One region of the Methylobacterium sp. D53M genome, then DNA from elsewhere that is predicted to be linked to it. Evidence: predicted binding sites of a transcription regulator. Region 1 holds the regulator's gene; each other region holds the start of a gene.
The links. Region 1 encodes LexA, which represses DNA repair genes until DNA is damaged. Its sites were predicted from a motif close to TGTTCNNNNTGTGTTCNG; they were not measured.
Positions count from the first base shown of each region.

Region 2: a site for LexA is predicted at 2,575-2,592, ahead of dinB (DNA polymerase IV). Genes of this name have one in related genera too.
Region 3: a site for LexA is predicted at 2,045-2,062, ahead of parE (DNA topoisomerase IV subunit B). Genes of this name have one in related genera too.
Region 4: a site for LexA is predicted at 2,571-2,588, ahead of uvrA (excinuclease ABC subunit UvrA). Genes of this name have one in related genera too.

Region 1 covers NZ_JBKFAL010000003.1:275,593-279,799, reverse strand. Annotated here, with positions in the region: gene fae (formaldehyde-activating enzyme) at 1-154, opposite strand, end outside; gene ACLBYG_RS08760 (hypothetical protein) at 485-700, shown strand; gene ACLBYG_RS08755 (hypothetical protein) at 719-1,168, opposite strand; gene lexA (transcriptional repressor LexA) at 1,418-2,146, shown strand; gene ACLBYG_RS08745 (ComEC/Rec2 family competence protein) at 2,140-4,207, opposite strand, start outside.
Region 2 covers NZ_JBKFAL010000007.1:137,611-141,817, forward strand. Annotated here, with positions in the region: gene pncA (bifunctional nicotinamidase/pyrazinamidase) at 1-612, shown strand, start outside; gene ACLBYG_RS13430 (hypothetical protein) at 712-912, shown strand; gene ACLBYG_RS13435 (hypothetical protein) at 961-1,185, opposite strand; gene dinB (DNA polymerase IV) at 1,471-2,553, opposite strand; gene rimO (30S ribosomal protein S12 methylthiotransferase RimO) at 2,746-4,107, opposite strand.
Region 3 covers NZ_JBKFAL010000027.1:48,424-52,630, forward strand. Annotated here, with positions in the region: gene parE (DNA topoisomerase IV subunit B) at 1-1,938, opposite strand, end outside; gene ACLBYG_RS26510 (hypothetical protein) at 2,310-2,498, shown strand; gene topA (type I DNA topoisomerase) at 2,684-4,207, opposite strand, start outside.
Region 4 covers NZ_JBKFAL010000028.1:54,138-58,344, reverse strand. Annotated here, with positions in the region: gene uvrA (excinuclease ABC subunit UvrA) at 1-2,415, opposite strand, end outside; gene ACLBYG_RS26860 (MFS transporter) at 2,799-3,983, shown strand; gene ACLBYG_RS26855 (cupin domain-containing protein) at 3,988-4,207, opposite strand, start outside.

The DNA of each region.
Region 1 (4,207 bases):
GCGTGTGGCCCTGGACCTGCCCCATCATCGACGCGAAGGCCTGACCGACCGGGCCGCGCACCGAGCCGATCAGCACCTCCGGCATGGCGTCGGTGTACTGGCCCTCGGCCGCCAGCACCGTGGCCTCGCCCGTGCGGAACCAGATCTCTTGCATGTTCGAACTCCACCTGATCGGAGCCCGCGGGAGACATCATCGGCGGCCTCGCGTCAATCGCCCCGAAGCCGGCCCCCATCCCGGCCGCCCCTGCCCTCGCCCGCGCCGCGGCGCGGGCGCAGCCCCGTGCCGCCCCGTGCCGCCCCGTGCCGCCGCGATGCGGCCGCCGGCATCCGCGACGGCGCGCATCTCCACCCCTGCGCGGCCTGTGGCCTTGAGGAACGCGGACAGGCGAGGCAGGGAAGACCGGAGCGCGGCTCCGGGAGCGGTCCCGGGCCTGGCCGTTCCGGTGGGCGCGCGGCGCCGTGCCGGGCATGCGGGAGGAACACGATGGCGGAGAGCACGGACCGGGGCTCCGGCTGGAGCCTTCAGGCGAGCGCCGTGCCCGACGGGGTGCGCCTGGAACTCGCCCTCGCCGACCTCGGCGGTGCGCCGGTCACCGCCGCGATCGTGCTCGACCGGACGGAGGCCCGGGCCTTCGCCCGCGCCCTGCTGGCCGCCGCCGGCGACGCCGCGGAGCGGACTTTCCCGAAGCCGGGCGCCTGAGGACGCGCCGCCGGCCGGTCAGCGCACGCCGAGGCCCGGATTGCGGCCCGGCAGGCGGGGGACCACGGTGCCGCGCTTCTCGATCGGCGCGTCGCAGGCGTAGGCGAACTCGGTCTTCAGCGGATCGAACACGGTCTCGCCGGTGATCCGGCAATCCTCGCGCACGGTCTCGTCGAGATAGGCCCGGGCGGCGGTGCGGAAGCGCTTCACCCGGGTGGCGCCCGGCTCCGGATCGATCCGGACCTCGCTCAGGTTGCAGCCGGTATACTCGCGCAGGGCGTTGGACACGATCAGCATCCGGCGCAGCTGCCGGTTGTCGTAGACCTCGTAGGGCTCCTTGCAGCCGATCGTGACGACCTGGGGAGTGAGCGCCACGTAGTTCCGCGAGATGTAGGAGAAGCCGGTGGTGCAGCCGGCGAGGCCGAGGGCGGCGAGGCCGAGGGGCAGCAGAGCTGCGGGTCGTCGCATCCTCGTCATTCCAAGAGGGTCCCAGCCCGCGCCCCGGATCCGCCGCCTTCCCGGCGGGGCGCCGCGATGCATTGAAACGGCTCCGCTTGCGCCGTCAATGCGTTTCTCGACCTTCTCCCGCGGGCGCGCCGCGGAGCGCCGGGCCGAGCGGTGCCGCTCTTGCGGAACACTTGCGGAACGTTTAACCTGTTCGTGATTTGTTTCGGAGACCGTCACGTGGCGGTCCGCCAAGCCGCGAGTCCCCCGTCGATGCTCACGCGCAAGCAGCTGGACCTCCTGCGATTCATCCAGAGCCGGATGCAGGAATGCGGTGTCCCGCCGTCGTTCGACGAGATGAAGGATGCCCTCGATCTCAAGTCGAAATCCGGCATCCACCGGCTGATCACGGCGCTCGAGGAGCGCGGCTTCCTCCGGCGCCTCCCGAATCGGGCGCGCGCCATCGAGGTGATCCGGATCCCCGAGAGCCTGACCCAGGCCGCTCCGGCGACTCAGGCCCCCGCCGAGCCGCGCCGCTTCACGCCGAGCGTGGTCGAGGGCGGTAAGTCCAAGCAGCCGCCGGCCCCGGCGAGCACGCGGATGATCGACGAGTCCGGCCGCGCCATCTCGATCCCGGTCATGGGCCGGATCGCGGCCGGTACGCCCGTCTCGGCGATCCAGAACCAGAGCCACGCCATCACCCTGTCGCCGGACTTCGTGGCCGGCGGCGAGCACTACGCCCTCGAGGTGCGCGGCGACTCGATGGTCGAGGCGGGCATCCTGGACGGCGACCTCGTGGTCATCCGCAAGCAGGAGACGGCCAATACCGGCGACATCATCGTGGCGCTGATCGACGACGAGGAGGCGACGCTCAAGCGCCTGCGCCGCCGCGGCTCGTCGATCGCCCTCGAGGCCGCCAACCCGGCCTACGAGACCCGCGTGCTCGGGCCCGACCGGGTCCGGATCCAGGGCCGCCTCGTGAGCCTCGTCCGCCGCTACTGAAGCGGCTCGGCCGGCGCGTCGTCGGGGGCGAGGTCTCCGCCCGGCGCGGCGTCGGCCTCCGGCGTCGCGGCGACCCCGTCCTCCGCGGGGCGGTCGCCCGGCTCCGCGGTGACCGGCCGCGGCGGTCCCGGCCCGCGCCCGGCGGCCGGCCGCCAGGGCACGGCGCGGCCGTCGTCCCGGGCGTAGCGCGCGGCGAAGCCGTCGCCGTCGGTCCGGAGGGCCACGGCCCCGCGGGCGGCGAGGACGCGCCGGTCGATCACCAGCGGCCCCGTGCAGGTGGGCGGCGCCGCGAGGCCCGTGATCAGCACCGCGGCGCGGGCGCAATCCTCCGGGAAGGCCCGCCGGTCCCGGACCAGGGCGACCGCCCGCCCGTCCGGCAGCCGGGCGGTGCAGCCGAGCCGGTCGCAGCGCCCGCTGCCCGACCGGACGATCAGCGCCGCGGGCCGCCGCCCGTCGCCGTCCGCCTTCAGCCACTGCTCGAGGACGAAGCCCGAGGGTCTGCCGAGGGCCGCAAGCCGCCCGTCCGGGCCCCGCACCGCGGCCCCCGCGCCCTGCCGGTCGACGTAGAGGTCGTAGTGGTCGGGCCGGGCCGCGAGGACGAGCCCGAGCAGGACCGGCGGCACGGCGAGCCAGCGCAGGCGCGAGGCCGGCAGCGTCCCCAGCAGCAGGCCGGCGGTCAGCAGGGCGAGCGCCCCGGCGCCGAAGGCCGGCAGCACCAGGACCGCCCGTTCGAACCCGGCGATCCAGTCCGAGATCGCCAGCATCCCGGCCACCGCCTGCCCCATCAGCCACCAGACCGGCCGGTCGAGGGCGAAGGGATAGGCGAGGCAGCCGATCACCGCGGCGGGCATCACCGCCAGGGAGACGAGCGGCAGGGTCAGGGCGTTGCCGACGAGGCCGAAGGGCTGGACCGTCTGGAAGTGGTAGGTGGCGAAGGGGGCCGTCGCGACCTGCGCCACCAGGGTCGTGGCCAGGGTCCCGGTGATCGCCGACAGGCCGGTCCCGACGAGCCGCCCGATCCGCCCGGCCCCCGGGCGCACGAGCAGCCGCCCGTCGATCAGCCGCGCGCAGGCGATCAGCCCGGCCACGGCGCCGAAGGACATCTGGAAGCTCGGGCCGAGCAGGCCCTCCGGCTCCCGGGCGAGCGCGATCAGCGCCGCGAGGGCGAGGTTGCGCATCGACAGGGCCGGCCGGTCCACCAGGATCGCGCCCAGCATGATCAGGGTCATGATCAGCGAGCGCTCGGCCGCGATGTCCCAGCCCGAGAAGGCGCAGTAGGCGGTGACGCCGACCATGGCGAAGCCGGCCGCGATCTTCTTGATCGGCCAGAGGAGCGCGCAGAGCGGCACCGCGGCGAGGAGCGCCCGCACCAGCCAGAACACCACGCCGGCGGCCAGCACCATGTGGAGGCCCGAGATCGACACCACGTGGTAGATGCCGGCGGCGCGGAGCGCGTCGTTGGTGGCCGGCCCGATGAGGCCGCGCTTGCCCGTCACCAGGGCCGCCGCCACCGCGCCCGCCTGGCCGCCGGCGGCCTCTGCGATCCGGCGCGTGAGCCCGTTGCGCGCCGCGTCGAGCGCAGCGGCGAGCCGCAGGCCCAGCGGCGGCGGCCCGGACGGTTCCCGGACGGTGACGGTGCCGATCAGCGAGCCCACCGCGCCGATCCCCTGGAAATAGGCGTCCCGGGCGAAGTCGTAGCCGCCGGGCCGGGCCGCCTCCGGGGGCGGCAGCAGCCGGGCCGTGGCGGCGACGCCGTCCCCGGGACGCGGAATCGGCGTCTTCCGGAACGAGACCCGGACCCGGGCGGGCCGCGCCTCCGGCGCGAGGCCGGCGAAGCTCTCCACCCGGATCACCAGCCGGGCGCCGACCTCGCGCTCGTCCAGGGCCTCGACCGTTCCGACGAGCGGGCCGATCGTGGTGCGGGTGAGGATCGGTGCGGCGACCTGCGAGACCCGCCAGGTCGCCGCCGCGAAGCCGAGGAACGCGGCCGCCACCGCGAGCGCCGCCGCCAGGGCCGCCGGCCGCGCGCCGAGGACGGGGACCGGCGCCAGCGCGAGGCCG
Region 2 (4,207 bases), on a different contig from region 1:
GCCGACCTGCTCCTCGTCGTCGACGTGCAGGTCGACTTCCTGCCGGGCGGGGCGCTCCCCGTCCCGGGGGGCGACGCGGTGATCGGCCCGATCAACGACCTCCAGCACCGCTTCCGGCACGTGGTGCTGATGCAGGACTGGCATCCGGCCGATCACGTTTCCTTCGCCGAGACCCATCCGGGGCGGGCCCCGTTCGAGACCGTGGCGCTGCCCTACGGGCCGCAGGTGCTGTGGCCGCGCCACTGCGTCCAGGGCAGCCCCGGGGCCGCCTTCGCGCCGGACCTCGCCACCGACCGGGCGAGCCTGGTGGTGCGCAAGGGGCTGGATCCGCGGGTCGACAGCTACTCGGCTTTCCTGGAAGCCGACCGGGCCACGCGCACCGGCCTCGCCGGGGCGCTCCGGGAGCGCGGCATCACCCGGGTCGCGGTGTGCGGCCTCGCCACCGATTTCTGCGTCGCCTGGAGCGCGCTCGACGCGCGCGACGCGGGGTTCGACGTCCTCGTGGTGGCGGACGCGGTGCGCGGGATCGACGTGGACGGGTCGCTCGCGCGGGCCTGGGCGCGGATGGAGGCGGCGGGCGTCCGCCGGATCGCGGCGGCGGAGATCGGCTGAGGGCGTGCGGGGACCGGGAGGCGAACCGCCGCACGCCGCGCGGGAGACCGGCCCCGCGCCGACGCGTTGGCCCGACATCAGCATCCGACAGGAGCCTGCATGTCATCCAAGCACCCGAAGACCGACACGCCCACGGACGCCGACCTCAAGGGCAATCCCGGGATCGGCACCTCGAAGGGGATGAGCGGCACCGACCCCGCGGATCTGCAGGCGGATTCGACCTTCGAGGGCGACGTCGACAACGAGACGAAGCTCGACGGCGGCGTCGACCCGGACCACCGGCCGCGCAAGAACGCGTGACCGAGAACACGTGACCGGATGCCCGGGCCGGTGCGGCCCGGGTCGATCTCAGCGACTGCGCGCCGGCGCCTTCGGCCGCTGCGGTGCGGGGGCCGCGGGCCTGGCGCTCGGGCCGCCTGCCGGAACGTAGACCTGGGCCGGGCTCGCGGTGTAGCCCCGGAGCTGGGCCGCGTTGGCGGCCCCGAAAGCGGATGTGCCGTCCGCGCGGGCGGCGCCCGCCGCGAGGACCGATAGAAGCGCGGCGGCCAGGGCCAAGCGGGCATGCTTCGGCATCGACAGGGTCCTCGTGTTCGCGCGGGCTCGAGAAACCCTGATCCGGACCGGATCGCTCCGCCCTGCGATCGACCCGGCCTTCCCGACGTGCGGAACCGCACAGGCGCCGTGTCGTGCATGACGGCGGCGGCTCTATCGCTTTCCGGTTGATCGCTTCCCAACCGTCGTCGTTGCGAGTGGAGCGAGGCGATCCAGAGCCAGCGCCACGCTGACCGATGTCCTGCTGCCCGGGGCCACTTCGCTGCGCCCGTGATGACGGAGCGTGGGCCTGCCCCGGAGGCCGTGTCAGAGCGCCAGCCCGAGCTGGAGCGGCGCCTCGGGCGCGTCCTGCGCGAAGCCCGACAGCGACACCCCGATCAGCCGCGCGCTGCGGCGCAGGGGGAACAGGCCGGCGAGCAGGTCGAGGCCGATCCGCTCCAGGGCGGCCCGGTCGGCCACCGGCACAGCGAGGGACTTCGCCCGGGTGACCTGCGCGAAATCCGAGAACTTGAGCTTCAGGGTCACGGTCCGGGCGCGCATGCCCTTGGCGTCGGCGCCCGCCCAGACCTTGTCGAACAGCGGCGCCAGCCGGGCGGCCAGGACCTCGAAGGCGGCGGTGTCGTCCGAGAAGGTGGTCTCGGCGCCGATCGACTTGCGCACCCGGTGGGCGCGCACCGGCCGCGCGTCGATGCCCCGGGCGACCGCGTGGTAGTAGGCGCCCGCGGAGCCGAAGGTCTCGCGCAGGCGCTCCGGCGTCCAGGCGCGCAGATCCGCCCCGGTCTCGATCCCGAGCCGCTTCATCTTCGCCTCGGTGACCGGGCCGACGCCGTGGAACCGGCCGATCGGCAGCGCGGCCACGAAGTCCGGCCCCATGGCGGGGGTGATGACGAACAGGGCGTCGGGCTTGCGGTGGTCGGACGCCACCTTGGCGAGGAACTTGTTGTACGAGACCCCGGCCGAGGCGACGAGCCCGGTCCGTTCCAGGATCTCGGCCCGGATCGCCTTCGCCACGGCCGTCGCCGTCGGGAGGCCCAGGAGGTTCTCGGTGACGTCGAGATAGGCCTCGTCGAGGGCCACCGGCTCGATGATGGCCGTGTGCCGGGCGAAGACCGCCCGGATCTCCTCGGAGACCGCCCGGTAGACCTCGAAGCGCGGCTTCACGAACAGCAGGTCCGGGCACAGCCGCCGCGCGGTGGCCGACGGCATGGCGGAGCGGACACCGAATTTTCGGGCCTCGTAGCTCGCAGCGGCCACCACCCCGCGCTCCCGGGAGCCGCCGACCGCCAGCGGCCGGCCGCGCAGCGACGGGTCGTCGCGCTGCTCCACGGAGGCGTAGAACGCGTCCATGTCGATGTGGATGATCTTTCGGAGCGCGACCTCCGGATCCATCGCCGCCTCGGGTCCCGACCAAGTTCCTGATCTGTTCCGAAAGACCGCGCGGGGCGGGCGGGGTCAAGCCGCGCCGGACGCGGCGTCAACAGGAGTCCGGTCCGCGCCCGTCATCGCGAGCGCAGCGCGACGTCCCCGAGCGCAGCGCATCCCTGGATTGCTTCGCTGCGCTCGCAAAGACGGGGTCTGCCGTCAGGCGACGCTGCCGTAGAGGTCGTAGGCCTCGGCCCGGTCGATCTTCACCGTGACGATGTCGCCGACCCGCACCGGGCGCCGGAACGCGGCGTGGACATTGCCGTCGATCTCCGGCGCGTCGGCCTTGGACCGGCCCCGCGCCACCCCGCCCTCGACGGAATCGACGATGACGGGCAGCCGCTTGCCGACCTTGGCCCGCTGCAGCCGGAGCGCGATGCCGTTCTGGGCCTCCATGAACCGGCGCTTGCGCTCGGCCTTCACCGCCGGCGGCACGAGGTCGCCCAGCGCGTTGGCGGTGGCGCCGGCCACCGGCTCGTACTCGAAGCAGCCGACCCGATCGAGCTTGGCCTCCTGCAGCCAAGCGAGCAGCTCCTCGAACTCGGCCTCGGTCTCGCCGGGGAAGCCGACGATGAAGGTCGAGCGGATCGCGAGGTCCGGGCAGATCTGCCGCCAGTTGCGGATCCGGTCGAGCTGGCGCTCCTGGTTGCCGGGGCGGCGCATGCGCTTGAGCACGGAGGGGCTCGCGTGCTGGAGCGGCATGTCGAGGTAGGGGAGCACCTTGCCCTCGGCCATCAGCGGGATGACCTCGTCCACGTGCGGGTAGGGGTAGACGTAGTGCAACCGCACCCAGGCGCCGAGCTCGCCGAGTTCCTTGGTGAGGTCGTAGAACTTGGCGCGGACCTGCCGGTCGCGCCACGGGCTCTCACTGTAGCGGATGTCGACGCCGTAGGCGCTGGTGTCCTGGCTGACGACCAGCAGCTCCTTCACGCCGGCCTTCACCAGCTTCTCGGCCTCGCGCAGCACGTCGGCGGCGGGGCGGCTGACGAGGTTCCCGCGCAAGCTCGGGATGATGCAGAAGCTGCAGCGGTTGCTGCACCCCTCCGAGATCTTCAGGTAGGCGTAGTGGCGCGGGGTGAGCTTGATCCCCTGCGGCGGCACGAGGTCGAGGAACGGGTCGTGGGCCGGCGGCACCGCCTCGTGGACGGCCGCCACCACCGACTCGTAGGCCTGGGGCCCGGTCACCGCCAGGAGGTCGGGGTACTTCTCGCGGATCTCCTCCGGCTGCGCGCCCATGCAGCCGGTGACGATGACGCGGCCGTTCTCCGCCATGGCCTCGCCGATGGCCGAGAGCGACTCCGCCTTGGCGGAATCGAGGAAGCCGCAGGTGTTGACGATCACCACGTCGGCGCCGTCGTGCCGCCGGGCCAGCTCGTAGCCCTCGGCGCGCAGGTGGGTGAGGATCCGCTCGGAATCGACCAGCGCCTTCGGGCAGCCCAGCGAGACGAACGAGATCTTGGGAGCCGTGATCTTGGGGGCGGCGCCGGGAGCGGGGCCGCGGGGAGCGGGCGTGGCGGTCATGGCATTCGGATCGGACGGTCCGGCCGGGCGGCCGGCGATCGGCCGCCCGGCGCGCGGGACCAGGAATTCGGGGTCGGGCACCTATACAGGCTCCCGCGCC
Region 3 (4,207 bases), on a different contig from region 1:
CAGGACCGCGACGCGCAGGAGCGTGCGCTTCTTCGGGTCCATGGTGGTCTCCTTGAGCTGGGCCGGCATCATCTCGCCGAGGCCCTTGAACCGCCCGATCTCGACCTTGCCGCCCTTGAACACGGTCTTGACGATCCGCTCCCGATCCGCGTCGTCCCGGGCATAGGCCACCTTCGAGCCCTGCTGCAGCCGATAGAGCGGCGGGATCGCGAGGTAGAGGTGGCCGCGGTCGATCAGCCTCGGCATCTGGCGGTAGAAGAAGGTGATCAGCAGCGAGGCGATGTGGGCGCCGTCGACGTCGGCGTCCGTCATGATGATCACCTTCTCGTAGCGCAGGTCCGCCTCGCGGAAGGCCGAACCGGTGCCGCAGCCGAGCGCCAGGGTGAGATCCGAGATCAGCTGGTTGGCGCCGAGCTTGTCGCGCGAGGCCGAGGCGACGTTCAGGATCTTGCCGCGCAGCGGCAGGATCGCCTGGGTCGCCCGGTCCCGGGCCTGCTTGGCCGAGCCGCCGGCCGAGTCGCCCTCGACGATGAAGATCTCCGAGCCCGCGGTGCCGGCCGCCGAGCAGTCGGCGAGCTTGCCGGGCAGGCGCAGCTTGCGGGTCGCGCTCTTGCGGGCGACCTCCTTCTCCTGGCGGCGGCGCAGGCGCTCCTCGGCCCGGTCGATCACCCAGTCGAGGAGCTTGTTGGCCTGGGCCGGGGAGGCGGCGAGCCAGTGGTCGAAGGCGTCGCGCACCGCCGTCTCGACGATGCGCTGGGCCTCCACGGTGGCGAGCTTGTCCTTGGTCTGGCCCTGGAACTCCGGCTCGCGGATGAAGACCGAGAGCATCGACGCGCAGGTCGCCATGACATCGTCGGTGGTCACCGCCGTCATGCGCTTGGCCTGGTTCACCCGCTCGGCGTGCTCGCGCAGGCCGCGCAGCAGGGCGACGCGCAGGCCGGCCTCGTGGGTGCCGCCCTCGGGCGTCGGGATCGTGTTGCAGTAGGAGTGCGAGATCCCGTCCTCGGCGACCATCCAGGCCACCGCCCATTCGAGCGACCCGTGCGAGCCCGGCTTGGTGATCTTGCCGGAGAACATGGCGTCGGTGACGAGTTCCTTCCCGTCGATGTCGCGGGCGAGGTAGTCGCGCAGCCCGTCGGGGAAGCGGTGCACCGCCTCGGCCGGCACGTCCTCCAGCCCCTCGAGGAGGGCGGGGGCGCAGCGCCAGCGGATCTCGACCCCGCCGAACAGGTAGGCCTTGGAGCGCGCCATCTTGAACAGGCGGCGCGGGTCGAACTTCAGCGAGCCGAAGATCTGGGCATCGGGATGGAAGCGCACGCGCGTGCCGCGGCGGTTCTGCACCCGGCCGACCAGTTCCAAGGCCCCTTGGGCATGACCGCGCGAGAAGGTCTGGCGGTAGAGGGTCTGGTTGCGCGCCACCTCGACCTCGAGCAGGTCGGAGAGCGCGTTCACCACCGAGATGCCGACGCCGTGCAGGCCGCCCGAGGTCTCGTAGACCTTCGAGTCGAACTTACCGCCGGCGTGCAGCGTGGTCATGATGACCTCGAGCGCCGACTTGCCGGGAAATTTCGGGTGCGGGTCGACCGGGATGCCGCGGCCGTTGTCGGTCACCACGAGGGCGCCGGATTCCTCCAGCTCCACCTCGATGAAGCTGGCATGGCCGGCGACCGCCTCGTCCATCGAGTTGTCGATCACCTCGGCGAAGAGGTGATGCAGCGCCCGCTCGTCGGTGCCGCCGATATACATGCCGGGCCGGCGCCGGACGGGCTCCAGCCCCTCCAGCACCTCGATGTCGGAGGCGGTGTAGCCGCCCTCGGGCTCGGCGGCCGCGAGCGTCGCCACGGAGGCCGCCGAATCCAGCCGCCGCCGCGGCTCGGGCGGGCGGGCCGCCGCGCCCTTGCCTCCCGGCCCGAACAGGTCCCGCGCCGGATCGCTCACGCGCGGCCTCCTGGCGCGCAGCGCGTCGGCCGGCTCGGCTTCGCGCAGACGGGTCTTGGGACGGGTCTCGGGTCGTGGAGCATGCGCCTTCATCCCCGCATGATAGCGGAACAAAACATAAACATCAAAACCGTTCGCTCTGCGGCGAGGCGGTCGCATCATCGCATGCTGCGCCGCCGCGAGCGAGGGCCGCGTCCGTGCCGGCACACGGTTCCGCGCGCCGGGCCGTCATCACGACGTTGCACAACAATGGGTTAAGGCTTTCTCGTGACCCGCATGCCCGGCTTCCACAGGCGACGCCCGGAACAGAACGGGACGATCGACGTTGGTGGCGGAGATAAATCTTGACCGTGGTCAGGGAGCCGCAGTCCATGAGCGACGCCGCGATCGAGGCCCGCCGCCTCACGTTGATCCGCTTCGAGCACGCGGCCGGCGCCGCCTTCGGCTGCGACGATGACGCGGCCGCGGTGCCACCGGCCCGGGCGCTGATGAACTCCACCACCCTCGCGCTCGCGACCTTCGCGACGGCCGTGGCGGCGACGATCACCTACCTGGTCTGAACCCGATCGCTGACCGCAACCCGCGGTGAGGGGCAGCAACGCTGCTTCTGCCACGTCCTTGCGAGCGGAGCGAGGCAACCCAGTCGGCGCCACGTTCGAACGCCTCGCGCTGCACTGGATTGCTTCGCTCCGCTCGCAAGGACGGGCGGGCTTGCCGGCCCGCCTCAGCCTCGTCCACGAACGCTTCAGCCCGCGCTCGACGTCTTCGCCGCCGCCTTCTTGGCCGCAGGCTTCTTCGCGACGGTCTTCTTCGCCGCCGGCTTGTCGCCGCTCGCGGCCCGCGCCGACCCTTTCCGGACCGCCCCGCGCTTCGCCGGCTTGCCGCCGCCCGCGGCGCGCTTGGCGTTCACCAGGGCGATCGCCTCGTCGAGGGTCAGCGCCTCTGCGCTCATCGTCTTCGGCAGCGTGGCGTTGACCTCGCCGTCCGTGACGTAGGGCCCGTACTTGCCGGCCTTGACCACGAGATCGCGGCCGCTGGCCTCGTCCTTGCCGAGCGGCCGGCCCGGATCGGCGGCCGGGCGGCCGCGCCCGCCGCCCTGCTCCTTGGCGACGATCAGGTCGATAGCGCGGTTAGCCCCGATCTCCAGCACGTCGTCGTCCTTGCCGAGATTGGCGTAGGTCTTCCCGTGCTGCACGTAGGGCCCGAACCGGCCGAGATTGGCCAGGATCGGCTCGCCGGTCTCGGGGTGGCGCGCCACCTCGCGCGGCAGCGCCAGCATGGCCAGCGCCTTGTTCAGATCCACGTCCGAGGGGCTGAGCCCCTTGGGCAGCGACGAGCGCTTCGGCTTCTCGGCGCCCTTCTCGGCGGAGGCCTCGCCGAGCTGGAGGAACGGCCCGAAGCGGCCGTCGCGCAGCGTCACCGGCAGGCCGGTCGCGGGATCGTCGCCCAGCACGCGCACGCCCGGCTGACCGCCCTCGGCCGAGGAGCCGTCGCCGTCGCCGTCGACGCCCGAGGCCGAGAGCTGGCGGGTGTACTTGCACTCCGGGTAGTTCGAGCAGCCGATGAAGGCGCCGAACTTGCCGAGCTTCAGCGACAGCTGGCCCGAGCCGCAGGTCGGGCAGGTGCGCGGGTTCGAGCCGTCGCCCTTGTCGGGGAAGATGTGCGGGCCGAGGAGGCCGTTCAGCGCCTCCAGCACGTCGGCGACGCGCAGCTCCTTGGTCTCACCGATCGCCGCGGAGAAGTCGCGCCAGAAGTCGCGCAGCACCGCCCGCCAGTCGATCTCGGCGTTGGAGACCCGGTCGAGCTGCTCCTCGAGGCCGGCGGTGAAGTCGTACTCGACGTAGCGCCGGAAGAAGCTCTCGAGGAAGCCCGTGACGAGCCGCCCCTTGTCCTCCGGCTGCAGCCGCTTCTTCTCGATCTTGACGTATTCGCGATCCCGCAAGGTCTGGAGAACCGCGGCATAGGTCGACGGGCGGCCGATGCCGAGCTCCTCCATGCGCTTCACGAGGCTCGCCTCGGAGTAGCGCGGCGGCGGCTCGGTGAAGTGCTGGGTCGAGCTGATCCGCTCGCGGGCGAGCGGGTCGCCGGCCTTCATGGGCGGCAGGCGGCGGCTCTCCTCATCCTCCTCGTCGTCCTTGCCCTCCTGGTAGAGGGTCAGGAAGCCGTCGAACTTCACCACCTGGCCGGTGGCGCGCAGGTCGATGGTCCGCGGTCCGACCTTGGCGGTGACGTCGACGGTGGTCCGCTCCAACTCGGCCGATTCCATCTG
Region 4 (4,207 bases), on a different contig from region 1:
CAGGCCCGCGAACCAGTCGCGGATCGGCGTGAAGGCGCCGATATAGGTGGCGGGGTTCGAGCGCGGCGTGCGCCCGATCGGCGACTGGTCGATGTCGATGACCTTGTCGAGGTGCTCCAGCCCCTCCAGCCGCCCGTAGGGGGCCGGGTGCTCCAGGGCGCCGTTCAGCTTCTTGGCGACGGCCTTGTAGAGGGTGTCGATCACCAGGGTGGACTTGCCGCCCCCCGAGACGCCGGTGATGCACGTGAAGGTGCCGAGCGGGATCTCGACGTCCACGTCCTTGAGATTGTTGCCCCGCGCGCCGAACAGGCCGAGCTTGCCCTTCCGGCCCTTGCGGCGGGCGGTCGGGGTGCGCACCGCCATCGCGCCCGTGAGATACTTGGCGGTGAGCGAGGCGGGGTTCGCCAGCACCTCCGCGGGGGTGCCCTGCGCGATGATCTCGCCGCCGTGGATGCCGGCGCCCGGGCCGACATCGACCACGTAATCGGCCTGCAGGATCGCGTCCTCGTCGTGCTCGACCACGATCACCGAGTTGCCGAGGTCGCGCAGGCGCTTGAGCGTGCCGAGCAGCCGCTCGTTGTCGCGCTGGTGCAGGCCGATCGAGGGCTCGTCCAGCACGTAGAGCACGCCGGTCAGGCCGGAGCCGATCTGCGAGGCGAGGCGGATGCGCTGGCTCTCGCCGCCCGAGAGCGAGCCGGAGCCGCGGGCGAGCGTCAGGTATTCCAGGCCGACATCCACCAGGAAGCTCAGCCGGTCGCGGATCTCTTTCAGGATCCGGACCGCGATCTCGTTCTGCTTCGCAGTCAGCTTCCCGGGCAGGTCCGAGAACCACCGGTGCGCCTCGGAGACCGAGAGGGCGGTCACGTCGGCGATGTCCGCCATGGCGACCTTCACGGCCAGAGCCTCGGGCTTCAGCCGCTTGCCGCCGCAGGCGGCGCAGGGCGTCTCGCTCATGAAGCGCCCGATCTCCTCGCGCACGGCGTCCGAGTCGCTCTCCTTGTAGCGGCGCTCCAGGTTCGGGATCACGCCCTCGAACGGCTTGTTGACCGTGTACTTGCGCAAGCCGTCGTCGTAGGCGAAGCGCACCGCCTGCTTGCCCGAGCCGTAGAGCACGATGGCGCGGGCCGTCTCCGACAGGCTCTGCCAGGGGACGCCCGTCTTGAAGCCGAAATGCTCGGCGAGCGCCTCGAGCGTCTGGCCGTAATAGGGCGAGGTCGACTTCGCCCAGGGGCCGACCGCGCCGCGCTTCAGGCTCAAGCCGGGGTCGGAGATCACCAGCTCGGGGTCGATCCGCATCTCGTGGCCGATGCCGCTGCAGGTCGGGCAGGCACCGAACGGGTTGTTGAACGAGAACAGCCGCGGCTCGATCTCCGCGATGGTGAAGCCCGAGACCGGGCAGGCGAAGCGCGACGAGAAGGTGACGGTCCGCGGCGCCTCGCCCTCGGGGGCGTCGGCGAACACGATCTCGGCGACGCCGTCGGCGAGTTCCAGCGCCGTCTCGAAGGACTCGGCGAGCCGCGAGCCGATATCGGCCCGGACCACGATCCGGTCCACCACCACGTCGATGTCGTGCTTGAACTTCTTGTCGAGCTTGGGCACATCGTCGATGGCGTAGTATTCGCCGTTCACGCGCAGCCGCTGGAAGCCTTTTTTCTGGTATTCGGCGATCTCCTTGCGGTACTCGCCTTTCCGCCCGCGGACCACGGGCGCGAGCAGGTAGAGCCGGGTCTTCTCCGGCAGTTCCAGCACCCGGTCGACCATCTGCTGGACGGTCTGGCTCTCGATCGGCAGGCCGGTGGCCGGCGAGTAGGGGATGCCGACCCGCGCCCAGAGCAGGCGCATGTAGTCGTAGATCTCGGTCACCGTCCCCACGGTCGAGCGGGGGTTCTTCGAGGTGGTCTTCTGCTCGATCGAGATCGCCGGCGACAGCCCGTCGATCTGGTCGACGTCGGGCTTGGACATCATCTCCAGGAACTGGCGGGCATAGGCCGAGAGCGACTCGACGTAGCGGCGCTGCCCCTCGGCGTAGATCGTGTCGAAGGCGAGCGACGACTTGCCCGAGCCCGAGAGCCCGGTGAAGACCACGAGCTTGTCCCGCGGGATGGTCAGGTCGACGTTCTTGAGATTGTGCTCCCGGGCGCCGCGGATCGCGATGACCCGCCGGTCCTCGACGGGGGCCGGCGCGGCGTCGAACAGGGCCTCCAGCTTGGCGTCGATGGCGGCTTCGGTCCGCGCGCCGGGGGAGCTGGATTTCGCGCGAACCGGCTTGGACTCGGGCACCTTGGACTGGGGCGCCTTGGCCGTCGCCGGGGCTTTCGGAGCCGTCTTGGAAGGCGCTTTGGCGGCAGCTTTCGGTGCGGCTTGGGCAGCACCGACGCGGCTTGCGGCACGACTTCCAGCTTGGGCTTTGGCCATGAGGGCGGCGGTCTTTCGAGGCGTCGACCGAGGCATCGACGAAGTCGGACGGATTCGCGCGCGGGCCAGCCGCCGCTCCGGCTCATGTCGAGCCCGAGGGGGCCCGCGGCAAGATGCGGCCGGCGGGACGCAGGCCCGTCATGCGCCGCCCTTGCTAGAACGAAACGCGTACGTCGGCAACCGCTCGGTGAACGCGCGACCGTCTTCGCGAGCGCAGCGAAGCGATGACGCGGTGGAGCCAGCGGCCGCGATCGGAGTCCGGTGGCCCCAGCTTCGCCGTAGCTCGATTCGCCAAACCTTGGCCCACCTTCGGTGTTGCACCGCGGGCGCCGAGATCCACGTCGCCGTATCCCGCCCTCAGATCCACATCCCGACCCGTATCGATGCCAGCGCTCGACCTGACCGATCCGGCCGCCCTCCGCGGTTCCGACGACCGCACGGCCACCCAGCAGCGCCTGTCCACGCGGCTGCTGTTCCTGATCGTGGGCCTCGCCAACGCCACCTGGGCGCCCCTGGTGCCGCTGGTGAAGGACCGCGCCGGCCTCGACGAGGCCGGGCTCGGCCTGCTGCTCCTCACCTTCGGCATCGGCTCGCTCCTGGCGATGCCGAGCGCCGGGGCGGCGGCCGCGCGTCTGGGATACCGGCCGGTCCTGCTCGCCGGGACGCTGGCGCTCGGCCTGGCCCTGCCGGTCCTGGCCCTGGCCTCCGGGCTCGTCCCGCTCACCGGGGCGCTGCTGCTGTTCGGGGCCGGGATGGGGGCGGTGGACTGCGTCATGAACCTGCAGGCCGTCGCCGTCGAGCGCGCCGGCGGGCGGCCGATGATGTCGGGCTTCCACGGCCTCTACAGCCTCGGCTGCATCCTGGGGGCGCTGATCGCCAGCGTCCTGCTGGCCGCCGGGCTCGGCGCGGGCTGGAGCGCGCTGCTGCTCGTCGGGGGCATCGCGGCCCTGTTCGCGGCGGCCTGGCCCGGCATCCTGCGGACCGACCGGGCAGGGGGCGGCGACAGCGGCGGTCCCGCCCTCGCGCTGCCCCGGGGCCCGGTGCTGGTCCTCGGCCTGCTCTGCTGCGTGGTGTTCCTCACCGAGGGCTCGGCCCTCGACTGGAGCGCGGTGTTCCTGATCCAGCAGCGCGGGCTCGATCCGGCCTGGGCGGCGCTCGGCTACGCTTCCTTCTCGGTCACCATGACGGCCGGCCGGCTCGGCGGGGATGCGATCGTGGCCCGCCTCGGCCGGCGGCCCGTGGTGATCCTCGGCGGCCTGCTGGCGGCGGCCGGCCTCGCGCTCTCGGTCGTCATCCCGGCCTGGGAGGCGGCGCTCGCCGGCTACGCCCTGGTCGGGGCGGGCTGCGCCAACATCGTCCCGGTCCTGTTCACGGCGGCGGGGCGCCAGACCGCGATGCCCGCGCGCGTGGCGGTGCCGGCGGTGACGACGCTGGGCTATGCCGGGGTGCTGGCGGGGCCCGCGCTGATCGGCTTCGCCGCGCAGGCGCTCGGCCTGCCCGCGTCCCTGCTGATCGTGGCGGCGCTGCTCCTCGGCGTGGCGGCGGCCGGCCGGTCCCTGCGGGTGTGACCCCTCACGCCTCGGCGTTGCGCGCCATGAAGGTGGCGGGCGTCCCGTCCTCCGGGTTCACGAAGACGATGTCGGTCGGCGCCCGCCGGGGCGTGTCGATCGACAGGAACACCACCGGGTCCCCGGGCTCGAGCGCCGGCATCGCGTGGACTGTGCCCTTCTCGAAGAACAGGAGCTGGCCCGGGCCGAACGCCGTCTCGGCGGCCGGATCGCCCAGCCAGACC